3 regions of the Bifidobacterium sp. RTP21102st3_E2_RTP21102_210122 genome follow, and region 3 is predicted to be linked to each of the others. Evidence: riboswitches for the same ligand, from Rfam matches in the RefSeq annotation. Region 3 holds a riboswitch; each other region holds the start of a gene.
What was found. A riboswitch is a leader RNA that binds a small molecule or an ion and turns the genes downstream of it on or off. The one in region 3 is predicted to bind thiamine pyrophosphate.
Positions count from the first base shown of each region.

Region 1 (7,755 bases), on a different contig from region 3:
GGTCACGTCCACGGCCAAGGAGATGGAGCGCATGCCGGCGCGGATCAGGCGGCGGCGCATCCAGTTGGGCGTGTGGGCGTTGGGATTGAAGTCCTTGACGATACGCGCGTAGTAGCGGTCGCAACCGGGCACGCCGTGAATCGGATTGTTATCGTCGATTTCAACATCGATGTCCACCGGGGTGCCGGGCTGGTAGTCAGCAGGTTCCGGGGCCTTCTCGTTGAGTGCCACGGCCGGATCGGTGTAGGCGGCACCGGTGGAGTGGTGGTATTCGCGGGCCACGCCACGGTAGGACAGCGTGTAGCCACGGTCCGGGGTGATGTTGATCTCAAGCAGAGGCTGGTCGAGGTGCAGCAGGTGCATGGCGTCCTGACCAGGCTTCAGAGCCTCGTATTCAGCCTCGGAGAAGCCATACTGACGCAGCAGGATGATGCCATTGTGGTTGTCGCCCAGACCCAGCTCACGTTCGGAGGCACACATGCCGTTGGAGATGTGGCCGTAGGTCTTGCGCGGTTCGATCTTGAAGTCGCCGGGCAGCACGGCACCGGGCAGGGTGACGACGACCTTTTCGCCGGCCTTCATGTTGGGCGCGCCGCAGATGATGCCGCGCGGCACCTTGTTGCCGTCTTCGTCGGTCTCGTTCCATTCGTCGCCGCAGTCCACGTGGCACCAGTTGATGGTCTTGCCGTTCTTCTGCGGTTCGGGGGTGGCGTCGACCACGTAGCCGACCACAATCGGGCCGGTCACCTGAGAGGAGTGAATCTCCTCTTCCTCAAGACCCACCTTGACAAGGTCCTTGGCGAGCTGTTCGTAGGTCAGGCCTTCGGGAACCTCGACATGGTCCTTGAGCCAATCGATATCGATCATAGGCATGGCTGAATCACTCCCCCATCACAAACTGTTCGGCGAAACGCACGTCACCTTCGACCAGGTCGTGCATGTCGTTGATGTCGCTGCGCAGCAGGAGCGTGCGCTCCATGCCGACGCCGAAGGCGAAACCGGTGTAGACGTCCGGGTCGATGCCGGCGGACTTCAGCACGTTCGGGTTCACCATGCCGCAGCCGCCCCACTCGAGCCAGCCGGGGCCGCCCTTCTTGTCGGGGAACCACAGGTCGAGTTCGGCGCTCGGCTCAGTGAACGGGAAGTAGCTCGGGCGCAGGCGCGTCTTGGCTTCAGGGCCGAACATGGCGACGGCGAGCTTGTCCAGCACGCCCTTCAGGTCGGCCATGGTCAGGTGCTTGTCGACGGCGAGGGCTTCGCACTGGTGGAACACCGGAGTATGGGTGGCGTCCAGCTCATCGGTGCGGAACACGCGGCCCGGGGACGCGATGTACAGCGGCACTCCACGGGTCAGGAGGGCACGGACCTGATCGGAGGAGGTCTGCGTACGCACCACCATGTTGGAGCCGACGAAACCGGCGGCGTCCTTGGCTTGATTGCCCTTGACGTAGAAGGTGTCCTGCATCTGGCGGGCCGGATGGTCCGGGCCGAAATTCAGGGAGTCGAAGTTGTACCATTCGGCTTCGATTTCCGGGCCGGAGGAGATCTGCCAGCCCATGGAGATGAAGAAGTCCTCGACGTCCTCCATCAGCTTAGGCAGCGGGTGACGGGCGCCCAGAGGCTTACGGCTCACCGGCAGCGTCATATCCACGGTTTCGGCGGCAAGCGCGGCCTTCTCGGCGGCTTCCTTGAGCTCGACCTCCTTGGGACCATAGGCGCGGCCGAAGTCGGCGCGCAGCTTGCCCATGAGCTTGCCGGCTTCCTTCTTCTGGTCGGCGGGCAGGGAGCCAATGGCCTTGCTGGCCTTGGTCATCGCCGAATCGGCACCTGCGTACGTTGTCTTGATGGCCTTGAGCTCCTCCAGGTTGGAGGCGTTCTGGATTTTCTCGATGCCCTCGGCAACCTCAGCGGTCACCTGGTCGGCGTCGAACACCATTTGTTCTGCCACGAGAACCCTTTCGTCTGATGTTTTCTCAGCGTTTCACAGCGTTTTTACCGGTTTCACATTCTTTCAACATGACCCGACATAGACAGCGACATCAGCATCACCGCGGCCGAGGTGCCGAGGTTCAGCGATTCGGCCTTGCCATAAAGCGGGATGGAGACGATGCGGCCGCAGCGCGTGAGGATGTCCGGTTCCAAGCCACGCGCCTCATTGCCGAACAGCACGGCTTTCGGAGCCTCGACCGCCGCCTTGTCCGCCAGTACTGCGGGCAGGCTTTCCGGCTTGCGTTCTTCGGTGCCGTATACGTCGGCGGCCCAGACGTCCATATTATGGTCGCCTGTCCAGGTGAAGAATTCGTCGGTGCTCATGGCGAGTACCGGCAGATGGAACAGGGAGCCTGCGGTGGAGCGGATGACCTTGGGGTTCAGCACGTCCACGCAGTCGTCCACGAAGATTACGGCGTCGCAGCCGGCCGCATCGGCCGCACGGATCACGGTGCCGGCGTTGCCCGGGTCGCGCACCTGCCAGAAGGCGGCAATCTGCGGGGCCCGACCGTTCTTGCCAAGTTCGACGTCATCGGCTCCGGCGTGCATGGACTCGGCATTGCCGACGGCCGCGATGCCTTGGGCGTCCGGACTGATGCGGCGCATCACGTCGCCGGTGCAGTAGTGCACATAAATCGTGGCATCCTGCGAGGTTTCGACGATCTTCTCCAACGTGGAGGAGATGATACGCGGATGTTCCAGCGCCTGCGAAACCTCTACATACAGGTCCTGCACCACGTCCGGCCGCCAAGTGACGGCCTCGCGCACGGATTGCGGGCCTTCGATAAGAAAACGGCCCGAACGTTCGCGGCCTTTGGCGCGGGTCAGATCGGCGATGCGGCGCACGCGGTCGGATTTCGGATTATCAAGAATCTGGGCGTTGATGGGCATAGCCACTACCCTACTGCCGGGTCATTACGTCAGTCGCGAGACTGAGGGTGGTCGAGGCTGGAACCACCCCAGTCGGCTACGCCGACAGCCCCCGCCAGCGGGGGCATCATAAGGCGTTCAGACACCCTGAAAGGCACTGTGCCAGTCTGCCGCCTTTCAGACACCCTGAAAGGCGAAGTGCCAATTCCCGGTGCCGACGGCTACGCCTATGGAGGCCAGCGGGACGGCCAGACAGATGACGTAGAAGATCCAGTCGATAGGCTTCAGACGCGAGATGCGGGCTTGGGAACGTGGGGCGCCGGAGCCGAAGCCGCGCGCTTCCATGGCGGTGGCAAGTTTGGTGGCACGCCGGATGGAGAGCACCAGCAGTCCGAACGCTTGGGAGAGGGCACGGGCGATGGCGTTACCGTCACCAAGGCCGCGCGAACGCTGGGACAAGCCGAGTGCGCGCCAATCTTCCTGCAGCAGCGTAAACATGCGCAATCCGGCCAATCCGCCGTATACGAATCGCGGTGAGAAGTGCAGAATCTCAACCAGACCGTCCGCCAAATCAGTGGGATCGAGGCCCAAGGCCAGAATCACGCCGGGTACGGCAATGGCCGCCACCCTGATAGCCGTGGCGATGGCCAGATTGATGGATCCCTCGCTGATCACAATCCAGCCACCCTGCCACAGGATCTCGCCCGAGGTGCGGCCGTAGAGGAACACGGAGATAAAACTGCCGGCGGCGGCGATCCATACCGGCCAGGTCTTACGGCATACGGTCCACGGAGCCACGCCACCAATCCACAGCAGCACGAATTCGATGCCGAGCGCCGTGGATGCGGATACCGCATCCAGACTGATGAACATCGGAATGCACAGCAACAGCGCACCGATGATGCGACTGACCGCGTTGATGCGCGCGATGAACCATGAGGGCGATGAGGCTTTGACCGGCTCCACGCGCGTTTCCTGCGGGCTGACGGTTACCACGTCACTCATGCCTTCGCCTCCTCGAACATCACACGTCGTGCGCCCAGCGCATCCACCAGCGCCTCATCGTGCGTCACCATGATCACGCACGAGCCTTGGTCGCGGATGGCGGCGATCAGCTTGACCATTTCATTCCACGTACTGAAATCCTGTCCGAATGTCGGCTCGTCCATCACCAACACTTTGGGTGCGGCGGCCAGCATGGAGGCCACGGACAGTCGCCGCTTCTCCCCGCCAGACAAGGTGTACGGGTTGGCTTTGGCGAAGCGCGTGAGATTCATCTGCTCAAGCATGCGGTCGGCGGTCTGATAAGCCTCGTCTTGGCTCTGCCCCATCGACTTGGGGCCGATGGATACCTCGTCACGCACAAAGTTGGCAGCGAACTGGTGTTCGGGCTCCTGGAACACCATGCCGATACGGCCCAGCAGTTCCTTGCTTTTCCAGTCGATCGGCTCACGCCCGGCATGCGCGGGCTTGAGGTTGTCGGCGATGAGCACCTTGCCGGCGATAGGTTTGAGTAGCCCGGCCAAGGTCAAGGCCAAGGTCGATTTGCCCGCGCCGTTCGGACCCATCAGAGCCGTTACTTCGCCGGGATAAAAATCCAGATTGATACCAACGCCAAGAGCGGCCCCACGGCCAAAGCTTAAGTTCTCGGTGCTGAGCACCGGCGCATCGTGCGCAGACTCCTGCTTCGGTGAGTAATCGGGAATCGCACGGCCCGGCACCCACGCGCCACCGGCGGCCAACACGTCGCCCATCTCGGCGAACACCTCGTCCGGCTTGCCGTCGGCAATGACCGCACCCGTGGGCGAACTTGCATCGGGTCGGCCGAGCACAATCACGCGATCGACCAGATCGAGCCATACATCGATATGATGTTCGACCACAACCATGGTCTGTCCGGTGGCCTCGATGACCTTTTTGACCGCGTCATGCACTTCGACCACGCCTTCGGGATCGAGGTTGGCGGTCGGTTCGTCCAACAACAGCAGACCGGGCTTCATAGCCAGCACGCCGGCCAACGCGAGACGTTGACGCTGACCGCCGGACAGATGGCGGGTGGACCGATCCAGTTCGAGTCCGCCGAGTCCCACCATATCCAATGATTCGCGCACTCGCTGCCAAATCTCCTCGCGCGGCACGTTGAGGTTTTCGCAGCCGAAGGCCGCGTCATCGCCCAGTCGTTCAAGAATGATCTGCGAGTCCGGGTCCTGAAGCACCAGTCCCACGCGACCTCGCGCCTCGCGCGCATCGACGCCATCGATGGTGAGCGAGCCCTCCTGCTCGCCTTCCTCATCGCCGCCAAGTACGCCTGCGAGACCGGCCATCATCGTGCTTTTGCCCGCGCCCGAAGCACCGAGCAGCAACACACGTTCACCTGGCCGGATGGTGAAATCGACGGCACGCAACGCGAAGTCCTTACGCGTGGCGTGCCGCCATCCCCAGCCGCTGGCCTCTACCGCAGCCGGATTAATCTGCATCAGACGCGCGCCTTGCTGCGGCCGGATTCAAAACGCTCCAGAGCACCGGTGACGGCGAGCGCACGAGACAAGTACCAGACCACCACGCCGGCGATCACGACGCCGGAGATGATGGAGCCCACCAGATACCAAGTGACGCGCAGGCCGTTCCAGCCCGGGTTGGTGGCCCAGTAGTAGGCCCAGCAGCCCACGCCGGCGAGCGCACCGGACAGGATGGTGGTGCCGATGTTCCACTTCTTCCAAGCGAAGACGGCGAAGGCAATTTCGGCACCCAGACCCTGGATGATGCCGACGATCAGCGAGCCGCCGACGCCCCACTGGTTGCCCAGCGTAAGCTCAAGGAAGGCGGCGAGGGTTTCGGCAAACAGTGCGGCACCGGGCTTGCGCACAATGATTGCAGCGAGCGGGCCAGCGAACAGCCAGAATCCGTTGAGCAGACCCTCGAAACCGGGGGTCACGCCTTCAAACAGGGCCAGCGGGGCGGAGCAGACAATGTCCCAGCCCCAGAAAATGACGCCGGATGCGACGGCGATGATTGCGGCGACGACGATATCGACGACGCGCCACTTGTAATTGGCTTTGGCCACAGCTTCAGTCATGAATGTGCCTTTCTTCTGCTCGCACGCAGGCCGAACATACGTGGATATATGTACGCACATGATGCATATGTTCGTGGCCACGCGCGGGTTGGTTCAGGCACGGGTGGGTAAGAGCGACATTTCCGTGCGCCGGCATTATCCGGTCACGTTCCATCGGTCGAGACTATGAGTCTCCTCTCAGCCGCCCAACGGCAGCTCCCGTGTCAACTCCCGACTATAAAGCAAGCCGCCGTCAAAGGCAATAGCCACATCTGTGACCTACCTGACGGCGGCTCACTACCATTACCGATGCGGTTCGGCTACTTGCCGAGCTTGTCCAGCAGCAAAGCCTCGGTGATCACGTTGTTCTTGAGGCCGGGCAGGGAGATGGACTCATTGGGGCTGTGGGCGTTGGCCTTCGGGTCTTCGGGACCGGTGACCAGCACCTGAGCGTTGGGGAAAATGCGCTGCAGTTCGGGGATGAACGGAATGGAGCCGCCTTCGCCCTTGTTGATGGGCTCAACGCCGAAGGCCTCGGTCATGGCTTCCAGCGCGTCCTTGGTGGCCACGGCGGTCGGATCCATGGCCCAGCCCATGCCGTTTTCGCCGCGTTCGACAGTGACCTTGGCACCGAACGGCGCGTGGGATTCGAGGAATGCAGCCAGTGCTTCCTGCGCTTCTTCAGGGTGCTGGGTGGGCGCGGTGCGCAGCGACAGACGGAAGCGGGTCTCCGGGGCGATCACGTTGAAGGATCCCTCGACCGGGTGGGCGTCGAAGCCGATCACGGTCACGGACGGCTTAGTCCACAGGCGTGAGGCCAGCGAGCCGGTGCCGGCGAACTCGTAACCGGCCACCACGCCAGAATCCTCGCGCACGGTGGTTTCGTCAAGGTCGTGCTGCAAACCGCCGATCGGCTCTTCCGCGGTCACGCCGGGTACGGCCAGATCGCCGTTCTCGTCATACATGGAAGCGATGAGCATGGCGGCCAACGTATTGGAGTCGAGAATCGGGCCGCCGTACTGGCCGGAGTGCACCGGATGCTCAAGGCCCTGCACGGTCACGTCCACACAGGTGTTGCCGCGCAGCGAGGTGGTCAAAGAAGGAATGTCCGCCGACCAGTTGCCGGAATCGGCCACGATAATCACGTCAGCGGCGAATTCGTCGCGGTGAGCCTCGATGAAGGGAATGAAGCTTGGCGAGCCCATCTCCTCTTCGCCTTCGATGAACACTTTGATATTGACGTTGAGGTCGTCGCCCAGGGCCTTCAGTGCACCGGAGTGGATGGCGATGCCGCCGCCGTCATCGGCGGAGCCACGGCCGTAGAGGCGGCCGTCGATTTCGGTGGCCACGAACGGGTCGGTGTTCCACTCGGCCGGGTCCGGAACAGGCTGCACGTCGTGATGGGCATAGAGCAGCACGGTGGGGGCGTCCGGAGAAACGATATGCGAGCCGATGACCTCCCATGCGCCCGGAGTGCCGTCGGCATTGGAAGCCTGAACCACCTTGGTATCCACACCCACGAGGCGCAGTTCGTCTGCCACGAATTCAGCGGAGCGCTTCATATGTTCGGCGGTGATGCCCTTGGCGGAGATCGACTGCAGCGCGACCTTTTCGGCCAGCACCTTGACGATGCGGTTCCAATCGGTTTCGACGCGCGAACGAATCTCGTCAGCGGTGAGCGTTGTCATGATGGTCCTCCTTTATATATATGTGTGAGCGGCGTCATTGCAATGGCTGCGCCAGTGTACAAGTGTCTGAACGTCACCGTAACCTCAAAGCATGACATGGAATCCGTTTAAGAAAAAAGAAGAGGTCCAGGCTCCTGTTGAGCAGGCCCCGAA
Region 1 covers NZ_JBCPAN010000002.1:316,864-324,618, reverse strand. Annotated here, with positions in the region: gene pheT (phenylalanine--tRNA ligase subunit beta) at 1-873, opposite strand, end outside; gene pheS (phenylalanine--tRNA ligase subunit alpha) at 881-1,936, opposite strand; gene AB5287_RS03350 (RNA methyltransferase) at 2,002-2,880, opposite strand; gene AB5287_RS03345 (energy-coupling factor transporter transmembrane protein EcfT) at 3,037-3,864, opposite strand; gene AB5287_RS03340 (ABC transporter ATP-binding protein) at 3,861-5,336, opposite strand; gene AB5287_RS03335 (ECF transporter S component) at 5,336-5,935, opposite strand; TPP riboswitch at 6,040-6,144, opposite strand; gene AB5287_RS03330 (dipeptidase) at 6,235-7,602, opposite strand; gene AB5287_RS03325 (DUF3043 domain-containing protein) at 7,694-7,755, shown strand, end outside.
Region 1: another riboswitch for thiamine pyrophosphate. It lies ahead of AB5287_RS03335 (ECF transporter S component); the one in region 3 lies ahead of AB5287_RS01970 (hydroxyethylthiazole kinase).

Region 2 (7,755 bases), on a different contig from region 3:
TCAGCAGTTCAGCCTGACGCCGCAGCTCAAAATCCGGATCGGCCCATAGTTGGGCCGCGTCGGCCACGATGTCGAGAATATCGTTGACACTCATCGCGGCAAGCGTGCGGTTGCGAACATCGGCAAGCTGCTTGGCAAGGGAAGTCACCTTTGGGCCATCCAGTCGCGGATAGCGCAAACGCTTCACCCCATCCGATGTGGCGACCTCATAGATTTCGTAATCCGAAACATCCGCTCCCGAGGGCAGGTGGAAGACATCAATGGCCTGACTCACGGATTCATCAACGGTTGGCACTGATGACCTCGTCTACCGCGATTGAGCACCCACGAGCCTCGGCTCCCTTCGCCCTGCCCTGCAGCAGGAATCCGTCCGGGGTCCGATGGCCGAGATCCTCGGTCAGAATACCGATGCATGAATTCCAATTGGCAAGGTCGTAATGGGCTATCACACCGGTCTCACCATCCTTGACGGGAGTCAGCGTTTCCGGATCGAGGAAGACCGTGCGCACCCAGGCGGGGTTCGCCTTGAGATAGTTGCTGGTGCCATCCGTATACCACGACAGAATATTTTGGTCATAGATCTGCGAGCTCAACTCGGTCATGCCATACATGTTGACACAGTGGTGGCGCGGCACCCCCAGTGTCTGTTCCAGCTCATCAAGCATCTGGTCTTCGGTGATGTCGCGCTTAGTGCTCTTGAAGCCGCCAGTGTCGAACAACCGGCTATCGGGGGCCAGCGCGAACGTCAGATCATGCTCATGCAGGTAATCGAGCAGATACAGATAGGACGACGAGACACCCATCAGCATCACCGGTTCACCGTCAGACACCGCACGGTTAAGGAAGGCGATGATTTCATCGAACTTGAGTCCATGCTCGTCGAAGAACACACCGCTGCCTTCGCTGCCGCAGCACTCCACGGCCTTGGTAAGGTAGCGCGACAGGGAGGAGTTCTGGTTCATGTCCCATGCCGGCGAAATCACGGCGATGCGGATACGCTCTCGATCCGGCATGATGAAATGACGGAACGGCACAATCATTGATTCATCCCACACCTCAAGATCGGGGTGGAAGTTGCGCCCACGCATCTTGCCGCCATGCGTGGTTCCGCTCGTCATGAATACGGCTTTGCACTGCTCGGTCGGTATGGTCGAAAGGTCAAGGTGCTTGAACCCGTCCACCGGCATCGGCGGAATCTCCCGCCAATCCTTGAGCGTTGCGGGGGTGACGCGTTTAGCCGCGCAGTAACGACGGTACGGCAGATCATACGTGTACTGATAGATGAACACGTCGCGCGCCAACGCACCAAACGCCTCTTCCGGGGCCTGCTCACAGCCATAGGTATGGATAAAATCCAGAATCCCGCGCTTGATACGACGCGCGTCATCCATCACATCAGTCATTGCATCGCTCCTGTCAATATCCAATATCAACCAGCATTATCGTTCATCGTACGCCGCAGCGCCAGTCCCATCCGCCGGATCGGCTGCTGGAACATCCACGGACGCCGGCGCACGATGCTTCGCCACCAAATCCGGAAGAGCGACGAAAAGCGCATTGAGAATGATGGCGCTGAATACACCGACCATGATGTTGTTGCCAAAGAACACGCTTGCGCCGCCGGTCAGGCCGGAGAGCGCCTTGGGCAGGGCGATGCCGAGCAACAGAGACATGCCGATGACCGTTTGACGGCGCTCGTCATCAGCGACCTTGCGCAGGGCGCGCAGGCCGGTCACGATTAGGCTGGCCGCAGCCGGCAGGAAAATGCCTCCGACGACTGCCGAGGGAATGACGGACAGCAACGCGCCCGCCTTTGGCACGAAGCCCAGAATCAGCAACAGCACAGCGGCGATGATCACAGGCGTGCGCGTGCGCAACTTGCCTTCGCCGGTCAGGTTGAGCAGGCCGACATTTTGCGGGTAGGCGGTGGTGGTGAATCCACCAATCAGCGAGGAAATGGCTGAACCGGCCGCCTCGCCGGCAAGACCGTAGCGCACCTGCTTGCGTTCGAGGGGCGTGCCCTGAATCTCAGAAGCCGCCTGATAGACGCCGAGAGCTTCCATGACGGCAACCATGTAGGCGATGAAGAACGGGATGAAGATCTTCCAGTCAAATGTGAACGGACCGTAGGGCAGGAAGGTCGGCAGGCCCAACCATCCCTTGGATGCCACAGGAGAGAAGTCCACCATGCCAAACGCTGCGGCGACCACGGTGCCGACGACGAGCGCGATGAGGAATGAGAACGACTTGAGCAGGCCCTTGCCGAGCAACGACAGGACAAGCACAATCGCCGTGGTCAGAATCGACACGGTCAGGATGTGCGGATCGGCGAACGTCTTGTCGCCGGGAGCCCCGCCTAGAAACTCGCTCAGCGTGAATCCAGACAGCGAGACACCGACCATAAAGATGACCACGCCCGAAATCATCGGAGAGAACAGGAACCGCATCCGCTCTATCACACCGGTCAGGCACAGCAACAGGAACACAAGCGAAGCGATGAGAATGGACGAACTCGCCGCCCCCAGCATGCCGGCCGTACCTGCCGCGATCATCAACGCGTCAAACGCAGCTGACGGCCCCTGCACCACCGGCAGGCGAACCAGCCGAGTGGCCTGAATCAAAGTGACCAGACCAGAGACGATGAAGATGGCGTTAATCATGTTCGACGACAGGGCAATAGGTAAGCCGATTGCTCCGGCCACAAACACCGGATCAAGCCAGACGTTGGAAACAAGCACATGCTGGAAACCCAGCAGTACGTTCTGGGCGGTCAGCTCCTTGCGTATTGACATACGCTTCCTCTCTCTCAACGCGCATATGGGATGCCGAGCCGAACAGAGGAGTTCAACCGTCGCATTCCCTACGCGAGTGTTAGCTCACAGGTTCGAAGGGTTCGGCACATACCGTCTCAGCCTAAAGCACCCCTTACGAATCGGTTTTCGCACGTCACCGTAACAAACCTTGACATCTCCGTCAAGAAGATTCGTGCTTTTTTTCGGCAGCTGCCCGATGTGAGATAACAAACAGTTTTACGAATGGAGAAGGAATCGAAGCAATGCGGCCAGACTCACCAACCCCACAGGACCATGGACTTGGAGTCGGCGGGAGTGTAGTTGGAGTCGCCGGTGGCGCCGGCAGCGATATCGGCGGCAGTATCGCGGCCGGGCAGTTCGCGGGTTTCGCGGCGGATGGCGTTGCGCCAGAGGCGGGCGCGGTTGGAGCGTTGTACCTCCACGATATTGCCGTCACGGCCTGCGGCGAAAACGCTCTCCTGGTCGCCGGTTTGCATGCGTTTGACTTCGCGGCGCAGTTGGCGATTCTCTTCTTCGAGGACCAAAATGCGCGCGATACCGGAAAGATTGATGCCCTCATCCTGGCTCAGGCGCTGAGCTCGGGTCAGGCGGGCAATGTCGCGCAGGCAGTAGCGGCGTGCGCCGCCATCGGTGCGCTGCGGACGAACCAAACCGAGGCGGTCGTACTGACGGAGGGTCTGGGGGTGAATGTTGGCCAACTCGGCGGTCTGGCCGACGGTGAAGATGGGCAGTTCGATGTCGAAGCCGACGTCATCGGCTCCGTCGAGATCGGCCCTGCCCATCACGAGCGCGGTTGCGCACATCGCGTACAACTGCTTCATCTGGTTGGCTAACCGCGCCATTGTTCACCTCCTGATTACAGGCTGAGATAGTCGCCGGCTTTTTCGTCGAATTCTTTGGCGGCGTGCTTGACGGCCAGACCCGGCTTGGCGGGGACCATGATCTGCACACGGCCGATCAGATCGCCCGGCTGGTTGCTGCGCTGGACGCCAAGTCCCGCGAGCTTGACTTCCGCGCCGGAGCTGGAGCCTGCCGGCACCTTGAAGGTGACGGGATTGCCATCGATATCCTTGGCCTCGACCTTGCCACCGGCCACGGCCTGGCCCACGGTGACGGGCAGGTCCATGACGATATCATGGCCGCGCATCGAGAATGTGGCATCGGGCTTGACGGTGACGTGCAGGTACAGGTCACCGGCCTTGCCGCCGTTGATGCCTGGCTTGCCCTTGCCGGCCAGCTTGATTTTCTGTCCGTCCTTGACGCCCGCAGGCACGTGGGCCTTGAACTTCTTGCCGTCCACGGACAGGGACACGGTAGCGCCCTTGACCGCCTGACGCAGGGTCAGGCTGATCTTGGAGTTGCGGTCCTCGCCGTTTTCGGGGCGCGGGGCCTCCTCATAGCCATAGCCGCCGGCATTGCCGTACGGCGATTGGCCGTAGCCGCCATACGGCTGGCCGCCCTGACCTGCAGCACCGCCGAACATCGAGAAGATGTCGTTGATGTTGTTGGGGCCGCCGCCCGAAGTGGAGAAGCGGATGCGCGAGCCATTGCCGCCGGCACCCTGGCCGAACATGGAACCAAAGATGTCGGAGAAACCGGAAGCATCGAAGCCGCCGGTGCCGGAACCGCCGGCGAAGCGGGCACCGCCCATGCCGAACTGACGAATCGCGTCGTACTTCTGGCGATCTTCCTTCTTGCTCAGCACGTCATAGGCTTCGGAGATGTCCTTGAACTTCTCCTCAGCTTCCTTGGTCTTGTTGACGTCAGGATGGTATTTGCGGGCGAGCTTGCGGTACGCCTTCTTGATGTCGTCGTCCGAAGCGTCCTTGGAGACACCAAGGACTTTGTAGAAGTCTTTGCTGAGCCATTCGTTTTCAGCCATTCATGTCTCCTTTCTAGAAAAGTCTTTATGTAATTGCACCTCCCTCTGATGAGGGAGGTGGCATCGCGCAGCGATGACGGAGGAAGAGATAGCGGAGACTATGGGCATCAAGAATGTGGCCCTCTGTCTTCCGCGGCCTGCGGCCGGCTTCTCTCCCTCAGTCAGCTTCGCTGACAGCTCCCTCATCAGAGGGAGCTAAGGCACTGTCAACTCATTGCAGCGAGCTGGATGTCAGTTTTGCGGGGAGGCTACTACTACTCGGGCGGCGCGGATTACGCGATCGCCGATGCGGTAGCCGGCCTCGACCACGGTGTCAACCGTTTCCTTTTCGGCATCCGCGTCCGGCTTGTGCAGGATCGCGTCATGCTTGGTGGGGTCGAAGTCCTCGCCCTTTTCGCCGAACTTCTCGACACCGAACTTCTCGAAGGCCTTGTCAATCTTGGTGGCGACGGCCTTGAACGAGTCGTCCATCTCGCTGTGTTCGCGAATGCGGTCGATATCGTCGAGGGCGGGCAGCAGCGCGGTCAGCACGTCGATGATGCCGTGCTGGCGGAAGCGCTCCTGCTCCTTCTGCGTGCGATTGCGGTAGTTGATGAACTCCGCACGTTCGCGTTGCAGGGCTTCGAGGTAGTCTGCGGCTTCCTTCTTGGCCTTGCCGAGCGGGGTGAGGGTGTCTGCGGAATCGGACTGGCCTTCGCCAGTCTTCTCTCCCTCAGCTGCGGCAGGAGCCGCGTCGGCTCCTTCATTGGAAGGAGCCTGGGCAGCCGAATCCTGCGCAGAGCCGGACTCGGCGGAGGCGTCAGCCCCTGAAGAGGCCTGAGCGGCAGCCTCAGCATCTGAGGGATCCGGCAGGTCGTTCAGGTAGTCGTCCTTGTTGAACTCGGACATCACTTGTTGTCCTTGTCGTCATCGTCGTCCACGACCTCGGCCTCGACGGTGTCGTCGTCGGAACCGGAGGCGGAGCCAGCGGAAGCGCCGGCACCGTCAGCACCAGCGGCAGCACCCTCGGCACCCTGCTGGGCGTAGAGGACCTGGCCGATCTTCTGGGCGGCGGTCATCAGCTCGGTCTGAGCGGTCTTGACCTTCTCGGTGTCGTCACCCTTCAGGGCTTCCTTCAGAGCGTTGACCTTGTCGGTGACTTCCTTGACGATGTCGTCGGAGAGCTTGTCCTTGTTGTCGTTGACGAGCTTCTCGGTGGAGTAGGCGAAGGCCTCGGCCTGGTTGCGGGTCTCGGCGTCTTCCTTGCGCTTCTTGTCCTCAGCCTCATGAGCCTCGGCTTCCTTGACCATGCGGTCGATCTCGTCCTTCGGCAGGCCGGAACCACCGGTGATGGTCATGGACTGCTCCTTGCCGGTGCCCTTGTCCTTAGCGGACACGTGCACGATGCCGTTGGCGTCGATGTCGAAGGTGACCTCGATCTGCGGAACGCCACGCGGAGCCGGAGCGATGCCGGTCAGCTCGAAGGTGCCCAGCGGCTTGTTGTCGCGAGCGAACTCACGCTCACCCTGGTAGACCTGAATCAGCACGGACGGCTGGTTGTCTTCAGCGGTGGAGAAGACCTCGGAACGCTTGGTCGGGATGGCGGTGTTGCGATCGATGAGCTTGGTCATGATGCCACCCTTGGTCTCGATACCGAGGGACAGCGGGGTCACGTCGATAAGCAGGACGTCCTTACGGTCGCCCTTGATGACGCCGGACTGCACGGCGGCACCGACAGCCACAACCTCATCCGGGTTCACGGACTGGTTCGCTTCCTTACCACCGGTGAGCTCCTTGACGAGTTCCTTGACGGCGGGCATACGAGTGGAACCACCGACGAGCACCACGTGGTCGATGTCGCTCACGGAGATGCCGGCGTCGTGCAGCACGTTGTTGAACGGCGTGCGGCAGCGACCCAGCAGGTCGGAGGTCATTTCCTCGAAGTGCGCACGGGTCAGAGTCTCATCCAGGTGCACCGGGGTGCCGTCAGGGGTCATGGCCAGGTACTGCATGGAGATGCTGGTGGAGGTGGAGGAGGAGAGCTCCTTCTTCGCCTGCTCAGCGGCTTCCTTCAGACGCTGCAGCGCGATCTTGTCCTTGGACAGGTCGACGCCGTACTTGTTCTTGACTTCGGAAACCAGCCAATCGATGATCTTCTGATCCCAGTCGTCACCACCGAGGTGGTTGTCGCCGTTGGTGGCCTGAACCTGAATGGTGGAGAAGCCGTCGTCATCCTTGCCAATCTCCAGCAGGGAGACATCGAAGGTGCCGCCGCCGAGGTCGAAGACCAGGATGCGCTCGTCTTCCTTGCCCTTCTCAAGGCCGTAGGCCAGAGCGGCTGCGGTCGGCTCGTTGATGATACGCAGGACGTTCAGGCCGGCGATCTTGCCGGCGTCCTTGGTGGCCTGACGCTGGGCATCGTTGAAGTATGCCGGGCAGGTGATGACGGCGTCGGTGACGGGCTCGCCGAGGTAGGCCTCAGCATCCCTCTTCAGCTTCATCAGGATCTGCGCGGAAATCTCCTGCGGGGTCCACTTCTTGCCGTCGATGTCGACGGTCCAGTCGGAGCCCATGTGGCGCTTGACGGAAGAAATAGTGCGGTCAACGTTGGTCACGGCCTGACGCTTGGCCACTTCGCCGACGAGGATCTCGCCGGACTTGGAGAAGGCCACCACAGACGGCGTGGTGCGCGCGCCTTCAGCGTTGACGATAACGGTGGGCTCGCCACCTTCAAGAGTTGCGATGCAGGAATTCGTGGTTCCCAGATCGATACCAACTGCACGTGCCATAATGTGTGCTCCTTAATTACTCGTTTGTTCTTACGTTCTTTGCCCAAGTTCCGATTGGTCGTCTCTTGGACCTTCCAAACTTGAGCCTACATCACTCAACTTCCATTTGGCAAGTTCTATTCCCAATTTCAACACAAAAAGTTGAGCATGTTTGGCTCAAGTTTTTTGTGGGAGTGACTGACGGCGATGACGGAGTGGTGCGTTTGGAGCCAAAATCCACTTATACAGAAAACTGCAAGGGGTGACTGGGGCGCGCCATCGGCCTTGTCGTCAGACTTGCCATCGGCGGCGC
Region 2 covers NZ_JBCPAN010000004.1:160,809-168,563, reverse strand. Annotated here, with positions in the region: gene AB5287_RS06490 (acyl-CoA reductase) at 1-295, opposite strand, end outside; gene AB5287_RS06485 (coenzyme F390 synthetase) at 282-1,403, opposite strand; gene AB5287_RS06480 (nucleobase:cation symporter-2 family protein) at 1,440-2,792, opposite strand; TPP riboswitch at 2,840-2,936, opposite strand; gene AB5287_RS06475 (heat shock protein transcriptional repressor HspR) at 3,068-3,655, opposite strand; gene AB5287_RS06470 (DnaJ C-terminal domain-containing protein) at 3,670-4,695, opposite strand; gene grpE (nucleotide exchange factor GrpE) at 4,927-5,583, opposite strand; gene dnaK (molecular chaperone DnaK) at 5,583-7,463, opposite strand.
Region 2: another riboswitch for thiamine pyrophosphate. It lies ahead of AB5287_RS06480 (nucleobase:cation symporter-2 family protein); the one in region 3 lies ahead of AB5287_RS01970 (hydroxyethylthiazole kinase).

Region 3 (7,755 bases):
CTGCTGAGCGGCCTCGCCACCGAATGCCTTGCGGATGTTCTGGGAGATGGCCATCGAGCAGAACTTCGGGCCGCACATCGAGCAGAAGTGCGCCATCTTGGCCGGCTCGGCGGGCAGGGTATCGTCGTGGAAGGCGATGGCGGTGTCCGGATCGTAGGACAGATTGAACTGGTCGAGCCAACGGAACTCGAAGCGAGCCTTGGAAATCGCATTGTCGCGATCCATCGCGTGCGGGTGGTGCTTGGCGATGTCTGCGGCGTGGCAGGCGATCTTGTAGGCAATCACGCCCTGCTTCACATCATCCTTGTTCGGCAGGCCGAGGTGTTCCTTCGGGGTCACGTAGCACAGCATAGCGGTGCCGTAACGACCGATCTCGGTGGCGCCGATAGCGGAGGTGATGTGATCGTAACCCGGAGCGGTATCGGTGGTCAGCGGTCCGAGGGTGTAGAACGGGGCGCCCTTGCACACGGCCTTCTCCAGCTCGATGTTCATGCGTACGGTATCGAACGGCACGTGGCCCGGGCCCTCGATCATCACCTGCACGTCCTTGGCCCAGGCGCGCTCGGTCAGCTCGCCCAGAGTCATGAGCTCGGAAAGCTGCGCGGCGTCGTTCGCGTCGGCCAGGGAGCCGGGGCGCAGGCCATCGCCCAGAGAGAACGCCACGTCGTACTTGGCGAAGATGTCGCACAGCTCGTCGAAGTGCGTGTACAGGAAGCTCTCCTGGTGGTGGCGCAGGCACCAGTCGGCCATGATGGAGCCACCGCGGGAGACGATGCCGGTCACGCGGTTGGCGGTCAACGGCACGTAACGCAGCAGCACGCCGGCGTGGATGGTCATGTAATCCACACCCTGCTCGCACTGTTCGATCACGGTGTCGCGGAACAGTTCCCAGCTCAGCTTGGAGGCATCATCCTCAACCTTTTCGAGGGCCTGATACATCGGCACGGTGCCGATCGGCACGGGGGAGTTGCGCAGAATCCACTCACGGGTGGTGTGGATGTCGTTACCGGTGGACAGGTCCATCACGGTATCGGCGCCCCACTTGGTGGCCCACGTCAGCTTCTCCACTTCCTCGTCGATGGAGGAGGTGACGGCCGAGTTGCCCATGTTGGCGTTGAGCTTGGTCAGGAAGGCGGATCCGATAATCATCGGCTCGGCCTCGGGGTGGTTGATGTTGCAGGGCATCACCGCGCGGCCGGCGGCCAGCTCGGAGCGCACGAGCTCCACATCGCAGTTCTCGCGGGTGGCCACGTACTGCATCTCCGGGGTGATGATGCCGTGGCGGGCGTACCACATCTGGGTGATCGGGTGGTCCTTGGCGCGCATCGGCTCATGCTTGCGTCCACGCCATTCCTTGGTGGCGCGGCCGCGCTTGATGGCGCGCTTACCATCATCCTCAAGGTTGCGGCGGCGGCCCTCGTAGTCTTCGATGTCGCCGCGGTCGCGGATCCAGTCGAGACGCAGGGGCTTCAAACCTTCCTTCGGGTCGCACTTGGGGCCTTCGGTGTTGTAGTCGTGGAACGGCGGGTTCGGGCCCACGCCGGGCGTGTCGCTCAGCTTGATTTCGGTGTACGGCACTTCCAGGTCGTAGGAACCATACTGATAGGTGAACGGTACGGACTTGGTCTTGCGGATGTGCGCCTTGTCGCGCTGCTTGGAACCACGGGCGGCGATGTCCACGCGCTGCTGCTTGGCGAGCTTCTGGGCATTCTTGGCGTCCTTGGCGTTGGTGAACTTCTTCTCAGTGGCCTCGGAGCCAGGCTTTGCGGCCCCTTCCTGAGCAGCCTGAGTATCAGCAGCGGGGGTGTGGGCTACGACGCGCGGCGCGTAGCCGTGCTTCTTGTCGCCGCGGACGGCCTTCCAGCCTTCGACCATGGTGCGCGCGGCCTCTTCCGGGTTCTCGGCACCCGCGATGGCGGAGACCGCGAACCAGCCGGCGGCCTTGGTGCCGGCGAGCATGGCCATATCGGCTGCGGTCACGCCGCCGCCCACGACCACCGGGAATTCGCTGGCAGCGCAGATGGTGTTGATCTGGGCGGCGTCCAGCGTCTTGCCGGAGCCGTCGTTGCCGCCCACGGAAGCCTCGGGCTTGGTGGTGGAGACGTGCAGAGGACCGGCGCCAATGTAGTCGATGCAGCCGTCGGGCAGCTCGTTGATGAGCCGAACGAGGCTTTCGGTCTCAGCCGACAGGCCCACGATGGCCTCGTCGCCGAGCAGGGCGCGGGCTTCGCGCGGCTCCATGTCGGTCTGGCCGATGTGCACACCGTCCACCTTGATGCCCTTGCGGCGGGCCTGCCACACCACGTCGGCACGGTCGTCGATCACAAAGGCCACGGAATCGGACTTCTCATTGTCCTCGATGATTTGCGCGATGTCGCGAGCCATGTCGGTCAGCTCAGAGGCATCGGCCTCCTTGGCGCGCAGTTGGATGAAGGTTGCGCCGCCGTGCAGAGCCTGATCCACCACGTCGGTCAGCGGACGGCCTTTGCAGTCCTCCGGCCCCACCACGAAGTACGCGGACAGGTCGAAGCTGTCGCGCATGGAGGCGTATAGGTATTCATTACTCATTATTATTCCTGCTTTTGTTGTTTCTTGTGGAAGTCTTATTGGAAAAAACTGTTATGAGCTCCCTCATCAGAGGGAACTGAAACTACTGCACCAAAATCTCGGATTCCGCCACCTGTTCGGCGGTCACATTCCACAGCGCGTCAAGGAACGCAACTTGGAACGAGCCCGGTCCGTACGAAGTTGTATCGGCCACCTCTCCCGCGCGGTTGTACAGCAGAGACGCGGACAGGGCGGCGGTCAACGGATCGGAGACCGCCAAATACGTGGCAGCCACGCCGCCCAGCGAGCAGCCGGCACCGGTGATCTTGGTCATCATCGCGCTGCCGCCCGGCAGTCGGTACACGGTTTCGCCATCGGTCACCAGATCGGCGATGCCGGACACGGCCACGGCGCAGCGGGTGGAAGCGTCATGGGAGGAATGCTTGGCGTGCTGTTCGGTCAGATACTGTGCCAGCGCCACCGCCGCGCCGGTTGCGGACTCCACGTCGTCGACGGATTCCACTCCGGCGGGGCGGTGCTCGGAAGCGTCCCCCACGGTTTCGGTATTGAGCCCCCACATGTTCGCCAGCGCGATTACCTCGGATGCATTCGCGCGAATCATGGTCGGGGGAGCGGCCTTGAAGGCCTGAAGAATGGCGGTACGGGTGCGGCCGATGCCGGCGGCCACCGGGTCGAGCACCCACGGCTTGTCCAAGTAGTTGAGTCGCTGGGCGATTTCGGGCAGTGCGTCCTTATAGAACGGCAGCAGCGTGCCCACGTTGATGTAGTTCGCGCCCGCGATTTTCGCGGTTTCGATCACGTCGTCCGGCAGGAAACTCATGGCCGCAGTGCCGCCGGCCGCCAGTTGCGCGTTGGCAACCAAATTGATGGTCACAAAATTGGTGAATGACTGGGCCAACGGAGTCGTCTCGCGTACGCGGCGAACGGCATCGGCGATATTGTCACGGATGGGTGAATCGGCTGGAACCGGAGTCCCGGCGGTATAACCGCTGGACACGCCGGTAAACGATGATGCACTATTGCTCATTTACTGCTCCCTACGATGGTCTTAACCAACAGGTTCTAAGGGTCAGGCTCAGGCCTTTCTCAACTCGCGAACCACATGCGAGTTCCCCTGCATTACAGTGCCGACGCTATGCGCCAACATGGACATTATCGTGACGGATTTGTTCGATACGTGTCGTCAGGTCTGGCGCGTCCCCGTCCATTCGTGATACATAGACGCCTCCGCCGAGCAACATCTCCCGAATTTGTGACGCTGACGCGATGTCAGTGGCACAAATTCGGGAAGGGTAAAACAACAGGAACAATATGGAGGTGTTGCGATATAGGAATCGCTGCGAACGGCCGCTCGTGAGACGCGGAACATATACCGGACAATGCCGCCTGACCTGTCACCATATACGGCTATCCTGAAGCGGTTGTTATTAGACCCCAAACCGTTCAAACCAGAAGGTGCATTGTGGCTCAGTCCAAACTCGATGAAGTCGTATCCCTTGCGAAGCGTCGCGGCTTCGTGTTCCCCGCCGGCGAAATTTACGGCGGCACCCGTTCCGCTTGGGATTACGGCCCTCTCGGCGTCGCTCTCAAGGACAATATCAAGCGTGAATGGTGGCGCTCCATGGTCGTCACCCGTCCTGATGTCGTCGGTGTCGACACTTCCATCATTCTGCCGCCCGAAGTGTGGGTGGCGTCCGGCCACGTGAGCGTGTTCAACGATCCGCTCGTCGAGTGTCTCAACTGCCACAAGCGCAACCGCGCCGACAAGCTCGAGGAATCCTACGCCGAGAAGCACGGCGACAAGATGCCGGAAAACGGCATGAAGGACATCGTCTGCTCGAACTGCGGCACCCGTGGCCAGTGGACCGAACCGCGCGACTTCAACATGATGCTGCGCACCCACCTCGGCCCGGTCGAGGACGAGAACAGCCTGCACTACCTGCGTCCGGAGACTGCACAGGGCATCTTCGTGGACTTCAAGAACGTGATGACCTCTTCCCGTTCCAGGCCGCCGTTCGGCATCGCCAACATGGGTAAGTCCTTCCGTAACGAGATCACCCCGGGTAACTTCATCTTCCGCACCCGTGAGTTCGAGCAGATGGAGATGGAGTTCTTCGTCACGCCCGGCACCGATGAGGAATGGCACCAGTACTGGATCGACGCCCGCACCCGCTGGTACATCGACCTCGGCGTCAAGCCGGAGAACCTGCGCCACTACGAGCATCCGAAGGAGAAGCTCTCCCACTACTCCAAGCGCACCGTGGACATCGAATACAAGTTCGGCTTCCAGGGTTCCGACTGGGGCGAGCTCGAAGGCATCGCCAACCGTACCGATTACGATTTGAGCGCGCACTCCAAGCACTCCGGCGAAGACCTGAGCTACTTCAACCAGGCCACCGGCGAGAAGTACGTGCCGTACGTCATCGAACCGGCCGCCGGCCTGACCCGCTCCCTGATGTGCTTCCTCGTGGACGCCTACGATGTGGACGAGGCCCCGAACACCAAGGGCGGCGTTGACAAGCGCACCGTGCTGCGTCTCGACCCGCGTCTGGCCCCGGTCAAGGCCGCCGTGCTGCCGCTGAGCAAGAAGCCTGAACTGCAGACCGTGGCCCAGAACCTGGCCGACGACCTGCGCTTCAACGAGTGGATGATCGACTACGACGAGTCCGGTGCCATCGGTCGTCGTTACCGTCGTCAGGACGAGATCGGCACCCCGCTGTGCATCACCGTGGACTTCGACACCCTCGAGGACCACGCTGTGACCATCCGTGAGCGTGACACCATGGCCCAGGAGCGCGTCGCTCTTGACAAGGTGGCCGATTACGTGGCCGCCCGCATCGGCGAGAAGCGCACCCGCGTGCCCCTGAAGCCTGTGGAAATGGGCGGTGAGCCTTGGCCTGAGTCCGGCGTTCAGGAAGCCGGCGGCCTGTACTAAGCCGGAGTCGCACAACTTGGGCTCCCCTCTGTGGGCTGAGCCGTAAGGAAGACATCCCAGTGGGCTGTTTGTAGGCGAAGTGGCGGCGATAGACGCCGGGGCTCCTCTCTCAGGGGAGCCCCTACTTATTTTCTTAGGAATCACATGGCACAATCCGAATCCGAAACAGTGCTCACCGAGCATCACGAGACCGACAACCTCGACCCACGTACGGACGCGCCGGCGCGCCCCGGGACCCCGGTGCATATCGCCCCGGTCCAACTCGGCAACATCACCGTGCCGACCCCGGTGGTGCTCTCGCCGATGGCGGGAGTGACCAACTGGCCCTTCCGCGTGATTTGCGAGGAATATGGTCCCGATGGACTCTACGTGGCCGAGATGATCACCGCTCGAGCCCTCGTGGCGCATAACCCGAAAGCACTGCGCCTCTGTCATTTCGCCAAAAGCGAAAAAATCCGTTCACTGCAGTTGTACGGCGTGAACCCCTCCATCACCGAACAGGCGGCGAAAATCGTGGTCGACGGCAACATGGCCGACCATGTGGATCTGAACTTCGGTTGCCCGGTGCCCAAGGTCACTCGTCGAGGCGGTGGTTCGGCCTTGCCTTGGAAAACCGACATTTTCACTGAGCTATTACAGCGCGTGGTCGCCGTATGCGAGCCGGCGGGCATCCCCGTCACCGCGAAGATCCGCGTCGGCATCGACCATAACCATGAGACCTTCCTCGAAGCCGGACACATCGCGCAGGAGGAGGGCTGCAAGGCCGTAACCCTGCATGCCCGTACCACCGCCGAATACTATGGCGGTCATTCCGACTGGTCCCGCATCGGCGAGCTCAAGGAACACCTCAACATTCCGGTATTCGGCAATGGCGATATCTGGGGTGCCGAGGATGCGCTCGAAATGGTGCGCGAGACCGGCTGCGACGGTGTGGCCATCGGCCGCGGATGCCAGGGCCGGCCGTGGCTGTTCGCCAACATCAAAAACGCCTTCGAGGGCAATCCCGAACGGCTCAACCCGAATCTGGGCGAGGTCTGCCGCGTGATTCACCGTCATGCCGAGCTGCTTACCGAGTTTTATGAGGGCGATGAGATGATGGCCGTCCACGATCTGCGCAAGCACATCGCCTGGTATCTGAAAGGATTCCCGGTGGGCGGCTCCACCCGCAAGGCCTTTATGGAATGCGAGAGCCTGGCCGATGTGGACCGCGAGATCGGCAAGCTCGACCCGACTATCGAATACCCGCCACGCGTGGTCGACAAACCGCGCGGCCGCGTGCGTTTCGCCAAGAAGGTGCACTTGCCGTATGGCTGGTTGGAATCGCGTACCACCACCCACGAAGAGCGTGAGGCGCTCTTCGGTGACGACCCAATGGACGCCAGTTACTGAGAAAATACTGAAAATACACGCAACACGCGCCATTCTGCGCGTGAATTTCCCTCCAAGAGTAGCCTGTTTGCGCTACTCTTGGGTGTAACCGTGAAGTGACAGGAGCCAAACGTGAGCGAGATCGCGCAGAATGAGTTCAACGACAAGACCAACATCAAGGTTGTTGGCGTCGGCGGTGCCGGCGGTAATGCCGTCAATCGCATGATTGCCGAGGGATTACAGAATGTTGAATTTGTGGCGGTAAATACCGATGCGAAGGATCTTCTGCGCTCTGATGCGGATGTCAAGATTTCCCTTTCCGATAAGTCCAGTCGTGGTCTCGGTGCTGGTGCCGACCCGGAGCGTGGAGCCAAGGCGGCCCAGGACCACCAGTCGGATATCGAAGAGGCGCTTAGGGGTGCCGACATGGTGTTCGTCACCTGCGGCGAGGGCGGTGGCACCGGTACTGGCGCCAGCCCGATCGTCGCTCGTGCGGCTCATCAACAGGGTGCTCTCACCATCGCGGTTGTTACTCGTCCGTTCAGCTTCGAAGGCCCTCAGCGTTCCGCTTCCGCCGAATACGGCATCGACAACCTGCGCAAGGAAGTCGACGCGCTGATCGTCATTCCGAACGATCGCCTGCTCGAGCTTTCCGACCGTTCCATCGGCATCATTGAGGCCTTCAAGACCGCTGATACCGCACTGCTTGCCGGTGTTCAGGGCATCACTGACCTGATTTCGATGAACTCCTATATTCACGTCGACTTCAACGATGTGAACTCCATTCTTCGTGGTGCTGGTACTGCGCTGTTTGGTATCGGTTCCGCACGGGGAGAGGATCGTGCCACGCAGGCCGCCGAAATCGCCATCAGCTCTCCGCTGCT
Region 3 covers NZ_JBCPAN010000001.1:440,449-448,203, forward strand. Annotated here, with positions in the region: gene thiC (phosphomethylpyrimidine synthase ThiC) at 1-2,568, opposite strand, end outside; gene AB5287_RS01970 (hydroxyethylthiazole kinase) at 2,651-3,595, opposite strand; TPP riboswitch at 3,586-3,694, opposite strand; gene AB5287_RS01975 (glycine--tRNA ligase) at 4,031-5,503, shown strand; gene dusB (tRNA dihydrouridine synthase DusB) at 5,648-6,892, shown strand; gene ftsZ (cell division protein FtsZ) at 7,004-7,755, shown strand, end outside.